DNA from 2 places in the Alteromonas sp. ABV4_515 genome. Region 2 is predicted to be linked to the other one. Evidence: predicted binding sites of a transcription regulator. Region 2 holds the regulator's gene; the other holds the start of a gene.
What was found. The regulator FliA, encoded in region 2, starts transcription of late flagellar genes. The targets are predictions, from matches to a motif close to CTAAAGNTNNNNNNNNNNNNGCCGATA.
Positions count from the first base shown of each region.

Region 1: a site for FliA is predicted at 2,588-2,614, ahead of ACXAGX_RS17340 (HAMP domain-containing methyl-accepting chemotaxis protein). Genes of this name have one in related genera too.

Region 1 covers NZ_JBSWWZ010000007.1:221,032-225,244, forward strand. The annotation lists gene ACXAGX_RS17335 (sensor domain-containing diguanylate cyclase) at 1-301, opposite strand, end outside; gene ACXAGX_RS17340 (HAMP domain-containing methyl-accepting chemotaxis protein) at 457-2,481, opposite strand; gene ACXAGX_RS17345 (symmetrical bis(5'-nucleosyl)-tetraphosphatase) at 2,712-3,527, opposite strand; gene apaG (Co2+/Mg2+ efflux protein ApaG) at 3,577-3,954, opposite strand; gene rsmA (16S rRNA (adenine(1518)-N(6)/adenine(1519)-N(6))-dimethyltransferase RsmA) at 3,956-4,213, opposite strand, start outside.
Region 2 covers NZ_JBSWWZ010000003.1:323,327-327,539, reverse strand. The annotation lists gene flhF (flagellar biosynthesis protein FlhF) at 1-411, shown strand, start outside; gene ACXAGX_RS09200 (MinD/ParA family protein) at 408-1,274, shown strand; gene ACXAGX_RS09195 (RNA polymerase sigma factor FliA) at 1,271-1,999, shown strand; gene cheY (chemotaxis response regulator CheY) at 2,048-2,431, shown strand; gene ACXAGX_RS09185 (protein phosphatase CheZ) at 2,466-3,209, shown strand; gene ACXAGX_RS09180 (chemotaxis protein CheA) at 3,222-4,213, shown strand, end outside.

The sequences.
Region 1 (4,213 bases), on a different contig from region 2:
TGTTGTACAGATACCATCCGTTCACGCCAATGCGCCGATAAGACTCATAGATCACAAAATTAGTGCTAAACCACTGGGCATCGTTATTCGAGGCCGCGTCGTGCATGGCATCCCATACGGCGCTGTCATAAACCAGTTTGTGAAGCGATTCGAGTTCCTGGTTTACTTGCGATGCAACGCGTTCAAGATCCTGCTTGTCGCCATCTTCCGCCATGGCTTCAAAAGTGGGAAGGATCCAATAATATCTGATCAGCGTTTGCGCAGTAAGAATGGCTAGACACGCCAGGATTATCCCCAGCATGAGCTGCATTCTCAAAGTATTGGATTTATGATTCAAAGCAAACGTAATCTCGTCAGGCGCATGCTTTGAGTATAATAAAGGTTTGTAGAATTGCCCGGGAATTGAGCTGGGAATGCGTGCGCCACCCCGTTAAAGGTGGCGCCGGATAGACATTTTTAAACTTTAAACTGACGGATAGATTGTTGCAGTTCTTCAGCAAGGCGGGCCACTTCCGAACTCGACTGAGACGTTTGTTGTGCGCCAGCAGTGGTTTCTTCAGCAATACCTACGATACTTTCAAGCTTCTCACTGATTTCTGCTGAAACCGTGTTTTGCTCGCGGGCAGACTGTTCAATTTGCGTACTTACATCGTAAGCTTTGCGTACTGCGTCAGAGATAACATCCAGCGCTCGTGTGGCGTTGTCAGTTTGCTCAACACAGATAGCAGTTTGCTCTTTACCCTGATTCATTACCGCCACCGCTTTTTCAGCACCAGCTTGCAACACTTCGATCATAGCGTTAATTTCTTGCGTCGATTGCTGCGTACGAGATGCCAAAGTGCGCACCTCGTCTGCAACTACCGCAAAGCCTCGACCTTGCTCACCAGCACGGGCCGCTTCAATGGCCGCGTTCAATGCCAGCAAGTTTGTTTGATCGGCAACGCCGCGAATAACATCGAGAATACCGCCAATGCTGGCGCTGTCTTGATGCAGTTTATTAATGACTTCGGCGGCTTGCTCAACATCCCGGGCCAGTACTTCAATAGTGCGTTTGTTCTCAAGAGAAATTGAACGTACATTTTCCGCTTCGCTGTCTGCATGACGAATTTCGTTAAGCGTGTCTTCGGCGCTCTGGCTTACCACAATAGACGTGCTGTGCATTTCTGTTGTTGCTGTTGCAACCTGAGCAATCTGCGACTTCTGATCTTGTATCGAGTGCGTTGTTTGGGTCGTAACAGTAGATGTTTGCTCAGAGGCTGCGGCAAGCTGTTCAGCACGAGTATTAATGCCAGTGATCAAGCTTTTAAGGTTGCCAATCAGCTTATTACAGTTTTTCGCCAGTTGACCGAATTCATCTTCAGCGGAGTCATCAAGACGGCGGGTAAGGTCGCCAGAAGAGGCAACATTCAGTAACTCGTTAACGCTATTCAGCGGGCGGGTGATTGCAATAACCGTCCAGTAACCGATGACCAGGGCGGCAGCCAGTGAAGCCAGCGCCACAACAATCACGATGGTGTTGCCTGAGGTCACCTTAAACGATACCTGCTCGTCAATTTCTGCAGCTTTCTTATCGGCTTGAGTAAGCAGGTTTTCAAGGGCGCTAATGCCTTCCTGACTGTTTGCATCAGAGCGAGACAGGGCTTGTTCAGCCGCATCACGGTATTCTAAACGAGAGCGTTGCAGAGCCAATACACCGTCAGAACCGGTAATGGCGTCAATGGCATCGTCAACCAGCGTCGAAATCTCATCCAGTGTACCCGTGGTATCTGCACCTGCTGCGGTACCTTGAATTTGGTTCATCATTTCACGAACACTGGTAACAATAAGCTCTACTTCATTACCGATAACGTCGGCACGAACGAGAGTTTGTGTTTTTGCATATTCGTTAGCCACGGTAATGAGTTCAAGCAGGCGGCTTTCTAATTCGCTACCAATTTCAGCTGATTTTTGTAGCGCAGCACTACGTGCTACTTCATCAGATTCGGAAAAGTCCAGTAGATAGGTAGAGGCGTCATCGGCATTGTCTTCTAAGTCACCAATCTTATCGCTTATGGCATTACGCATTTCCATAAACTGTCGGTGACTGGTGTACATTGCTTCTACATTTTGAATGTATTGCTCGTAGGCGCCGTTTACCTGCTTAAGGCTGGCAAGCATGGCAGAATCATCCGCCAGTACGGTTTCCAGCTTTTTTAATTCTGTACTGAAATTGGCTTTACTATTCGTGAAGTTATCGTACTTGCTTTCAAGGCCATCCACGCTTTCTTCAATGTAAGCCTCGAAGGTAACGCGGCCCATATTCAGGAAGCTGGCTTTTAATGCATTACTGCTGGTAAGGGTGGGAACCGCTACCTTATTCACTTCATCAACCGCCGATCCCACAGAATTGAGGTTAATGAAAGAAGATGCACTGATTATAACTAATAGCAGGCTTATTGTGGCGAAGCCGCCGATAATGCGCTTGGCTACCGTGATTTTCATATGAACTCCTGAAACACAGTTTTATTTATAGTTTTAAGTAATCAGTTGTGTTCATGGTGACTGATACCTGAGGTGCTATGCGCTAAAAACTATAGCGCATTATTCTTATCGGCCGAACATTCCGCTTGTTTAGTCGAATAACCGATTAGTAAGTTTAATTGTAAACAAAAATTAGACTAAAGACCTATAGGAATCAGTTTTTTACGTTGTTTGTTTTAATACAGAGGTATTTAAGGTGTCACATTGATGAGTGTGTTCGACGGAATTCTCATTGCAGTCAGGCTGTTACCCCATACGTACCCGGTATCCAGTGCAACAAATTGATTGTTCCCCGTTACGCCCTCAAGCGCTGCCCAATGGCCGAAAATAATACGCTCGCTGGCAGCGAGTGATGCATTCTCAACTTCAAACCAGGGAGTCACCGACGAGGGAGCATCCTCAGGATGACATTTGCAGGCAAATTCGAGGTGGTTTTTCTCTTGTAAAAACCGCATGCGCGTACAGGCATTAATGATAAAGCGCAGTCGCGACGTGCCTTTTAACCCTTCTTTCCATTCGGTGGGAGAATTGCCATACATCTCTTTTAACAATGCAGGCCACTTATCACTTTTTAATACGGTACTGACTTCGTTGCTCAGTGAAAGTAAGGTTTCCGGCGACCACTTGGGGTAAAGGCCGGCATGAACGATTGTGGTGGTCTCATCGAGGGCAAGCGCCAACGGAAACTGGCGATACCAATCGATGATATCTTTTAGTTTTTTACTGGCCAGAAGAGGCCCGAGACGGTCACTTTTTTTCGCAGACTTAATGCCCTGAGACACCGCCAGAAAGTGCAGGTCGTGATTGCCAAGCACGGTGTTGAATCTGTCGCCTAAGTCCATCAGATACTTGATCGTCGCGTAGGAGTCTTCGCCGCGGGCAATTAAGTCACCTACTGCAATTAATCTATCGCGCTTTTCATCGAAGTGAGCTTTTTCAAGCAACGCCATCAGGCCGCCGTAGCAACCTTGAATATCGCCCACAATCAACGTCTGCGAGTCTGACATGCTGGCATCCTTATCCGTTGGAAGCGGTGCCAAATTTTGACACCGTTTTTTAGTTGATCGCGTTAGGTACGCTTAGACTGAAAATATTGATCGGCACGCGAAAGCGTTCACCGTCTTCATTTTCCATTTCGTAGTGGCCCTGCATGCTGCCTACGGGAGTATCAATAAGTGCACCGCTGGTGTATTGATACTCACTGGCTGGGTCGATAAGCGGTTGTTTACCCACAACGCCTTCACCCTGTACTTCGGTATTTTTACCATTGCCATCGGTGATTAACCAGTAGCGACTGAGCAATTGTACCCGCTCGTCACTCTGATTGCGGATTGTGATGTGATAAGCAAATGCGTATTTATCTGGGCCATTTGCCGGATGATCAGGGATGTGTTTCGCTGAAACTGAAACCAAAATACCAGGAGAAGCCGACATCTCAGCTTTCTCCGTCCCGGTCTGCTACTAAATTTGCCACTGCCGCAAAATCAGCCAGAGACAAGGTCTCAGCACGAGCAGTTGGCGATAAACTCAGTGATTCCAGTTCAGCTTCAGTCACCCAGTCACTCAAACTATTACGAATAGTTTTGCGGCGTTGGTTGAATGCTGCTGCACACACCTTTTCCAGTAAGGCAACGGATTTCACCGCGACTGGCGGGGTGGCATGTGGCACTAAACGTACCACGGCTGAATCGAC
Region 2 (4,213 bases):
CGTCTAATATTAATAGATACAGCAGGTTTTAGTCAGCGAGATAGCCGATTAATTCAACAACTTGGTCAGTTTAGCAACGGTCAAATGCAACCTGTACGTAAATACCTGGTTGCGCAAGCTAATACCCAATATCCTGCTCTGCAGCGCATTATTGCAGCGTATAATTCGGTTAAACTCGACGGCTGTATCTTCACTAAAATTGATGAGTGCTACAGTTTGGGTGAGGTATTAAGCGTTGCTGTTGAGCAGCAGCTACCGGTGAGTTATGTGACCGATGGCCAGCAGGTGCCTGAAGATATTAAAGTTGCTGATGCGAAATCTCTCGTATCTGCAGCGGCAAAGCTTTATAAAAAGTACGGTTTGAATCATACTAAGCATAATCATGAAGTTAATTCAGTTAAGGCAGTATGATCGAAGATCAAGCGAGTAGCTTACGAAAGATGAATCAATCACGCCTCATTAAGGTTATAGCCGTCACCGGCGGTAAGGGTGGTGTGGGTAAAACCAACATCACACTGAATACGGCCATCGCCATGGCAAAGCAAGGCAAACGGGTGATGGTGCTCGACGCCGACCTTGGCCTGGCTAACGTCGATGTTATGCTCGGACTGCGAGTAGAGAAGAACCTTTCTCATGTGCTGTCTGGCGAATGCACCCTCGACGATGTGCTGGTAACCGGCCCCCATGGCATCAAAATCGCACCGGCAACGTCGGGTACGCAGGCAATGACAGAATTGTCGCCTACCGAGCATGCAGGTCTAATTCGTGCGTTCAGTGAATTGCGCTCGCAAATCGACGTGCTCATTGTCGATACTGCAGCGGGTATTTCCGATATGGTGCTGAGTTTCTCCCGGGCGTCTCAGGATATTATGGTCGTGGTGTGCGACGAACCCACCTCGCTCACTGATGCCTATGCGTTAATTAAAATTCTAAATCGGGAACACGGTGTTTTTCGGTTTAAAATTGTTGCCAACATGGTGCGGGACATACGTGAAGGACAGGAGCTTTTCAGTAAATTATCAAAAGTCACTGGGCGTTTCCTTGATGTGGCGCTTGAACTGGTGGCTACCGTCCCCTTCGACGAGAATATTCGTCGAGCGGTAAGAAAGCAGACAGCCATCGTTGATGCTTTCCCAGGCTCGCCTGCCGCCGTAGCCATTAGTCAATTGGCGACCAAAGCGGCTAATTGGCCGGTTCCTGCCCAGCCAGGCGGACATCTCGAATTTTTCATCGAACAACTGGTAGCTAAACAAGCGGTAGGAAACCAACGTTGAACAGTAAAGCAGCAGCTTACCGACAACAGAATGACACTGCACAGTTGGTAGAGCGACATGCACCATTGGTTAAACGCATAGCCCATCATTTGATGGCCCGTTTACCTGCCAGTGTGCTTGTGGACGACCTGATACAGTCTGGCATGATCGGATTGCTGGAAGCTGCGAAAAATTTTGACGGTTCGAAGGGCGCCAGTTTTGAGACGTTTGCGGGTATTCGTATTCGCGGTGCCATGCTGGATGAAATTCGAAAAGGTGACTGGACTCCCCGTTCAGTGCACAAGAATAGCCGCGCAATCACAGAAGCTATCTCTTTAGTTGAAAGAGAAACAGGAAGAGATGCGCGCGATGTTGAAATAGCTGCTAAGCTAAATGTCAGCATTAATGATTATCATCAAATGCTTAACGAGGTTAATGCCGGAAAATTAATCGGTATCGAAGATCTCGGTGTATCTGAAGATGTGATCACAACAGAACAAAGTAAGGGTAATGACTCACCGTTAGAAGATCTTATGCAAGGCGCCTTTCAGAAAGCGCTGGCATACGCTATAACAACATTACCCGAGCGGGAAGCGATTGTATTGTCTCTGTACTATGACGAGGAACTGAACCTACGTGAAATAGGTGAAGTGCTCGACGTGAGTGAGTCCAGAGTCAGTCAAATTCACAGCCAAGCCATGTTAAAACTAAAAGCACGAATGCAATCCTGGCAGGCTGAAGAATAGCGCACACCAATATTAATAACGATTTACTATCCTTCACCGGAGGCTATTTTGGACAAGAGCATGAAAATTCTCGTGGTAGACGATTTTTCTACGATGAGACGAATCATAAAAAACCTGCTTAAAGATCTTGGATTTTCCAATATTCAGGAAGCTGACGATGGTAGTACAGCTTTGCCTATGCTCCAGCAAGGCGACTTCGACTTTGTCGTGACTGACTGGAACATGCCGGGAATGCAAGGGATCGATCTTCTTAGAGCTATCCGTGCTGACGACAAACTTAAACACTTACCAGTGCTCATGGTGACTGCAGAAGCGAAGAAAGAGCAAATTGTTGCTGCTGCACAAGCTGGCGTAAATGGATACGTGGTGAAACCATTTACAGCAGCTACACTAAAAGAGAAATTAGACAAAATCTTTCAGCGTTTAGGCTAACTTAGCAGCACCTGCCAGAGAAGAGGATTACTGGATGTCACCCATTAAAAAAGTCCCTATTTCGCTAGAAGAGGCGAAGCAACTGGTTAGTTATCTAGAGCAAGGGGATGATGAATCCGCCAATGCTCTGTTGGAGGCAGTATCAGCCAAGGAATCTGTGGAGCTCTTTGCCGAGGTTGGCAAGCTTACCCGTCAGCTCCATGATGCATTAAACACATTTCAATTAGACGAGCGCATCGCAGGCTTAGCCAACGATGATATTCCCGATGCGCAGACTCGTCTGAATTACGTCATCGAAGAAACAGAGAAAGCCGCCAACACCACAATGGATGCTGTCGAGTCATGCATGCCTATTGCGGAATCTCTGGCAGAGCGTATCGGCGCAATTGAGCCTGAATGGCAGAAACTCATGACCCGTCAAATCGAGCTAGGTGAGTTTAAGTCGTTGTGTTTGGAAATTGACTCCCTGTTTAAAGACGCATCTCAGGATTCGACTAAACTTAATAGTCTGTTAACCGAAGTGTTGATGGCACAAGGTTATCAGGATCTCACGGGGCAGGTTATTCGACGTGTAATCGATCTTGTGAAAGAAGTAGAAGATAGCTTGGTGAATATGTTGACTGTGTTTGGTGAAGCTGGTCAGCCTAAAGATAAAACACCCACCAAGAAGCCAGATGCGATTGAGGCAGAAGGCCCAATTCTTGATGCTGAAAAACGTGACGATGTTGTACAGGGTCAAGACGATGTGGATGACCTTCTATCAAGCCTTGGTTTTTAGGGGAGCGAATGAATGTCGTTTGAAGTTGATGAGGATATACTACAGGACTTTCTGGTTGAGGCTGGTGAGATCCTTGAACAATTACAGGAACAGCTGGTCGACCTGGAAAACAACCCGGAAGATGCTGACCTCCTCAACGCTATCTTCCGTGGGTATCACACTGTAAAAGGTGGTGCTGGTTTTCTTTCTCTAACCGAACTGGTAGAGATTTGTCACGGTGCAGAAAACGTCTTTGACGTGATGCGCAACGGTCAGCGCACGCTAACACCTGAACTTATGGATGTTATTCTCCAAGCCACGGATGTGGTTGTTGAGATGTTTGAACGTGTTAAAGCCCGCGAACCATTAGAGGCCGCAGACACAGCACTGGTCGATACCCTCCATAAACTCAGTAAGCCTGAATCCGCAGACGAAAATATTTTCGGCGATGTTTCAGCCGCAGCGCCGGTAGTTGAGGCGCCTGTCGAAGAAGAACCAGAACTCATTGTTGAAGAAACGCCTGTTGCACCCGAAGCTACTGCTGTGGCATCTGGCGACAGTGGTATTGAAGATATCTCAGAAGATGAGTTTGAAGCCTTGCTGGACCAATTACATGGTTCAGGTGCGCCTGGTCGTCCTGCTGAATCTGCAGCATCACCGGCCCCGGCAGCGCCAGCGGCACCTGCAGCGGGTGGCGATGGTGAAGATATCACCGATGATGAATTTGAAGCTCTACTTGATGAGCTTCACGGCAAAGGGCAGTTTAAAGGGCCATCAGATGCTGCGCCAGCACCGGCAGTCGCACCCGTTGAGCCGGCCGCAGATAGCGGTGACGACGAAATCACTGATGACGAATTTGAAGCCTTACTTGATCAATTGCATGGTAAAGGTCAAGGGCCTGCAGGTGGCGTCGAAGTAGACAATACTGCGACCAAAGCAGTTCAGGCCGCGAAAGCAGAACAGAGTAAGGCAGCAGAGCCGCCTAAGGCAGCTACACCGCCTCCGGCCGCCAAACCGGCGGAACC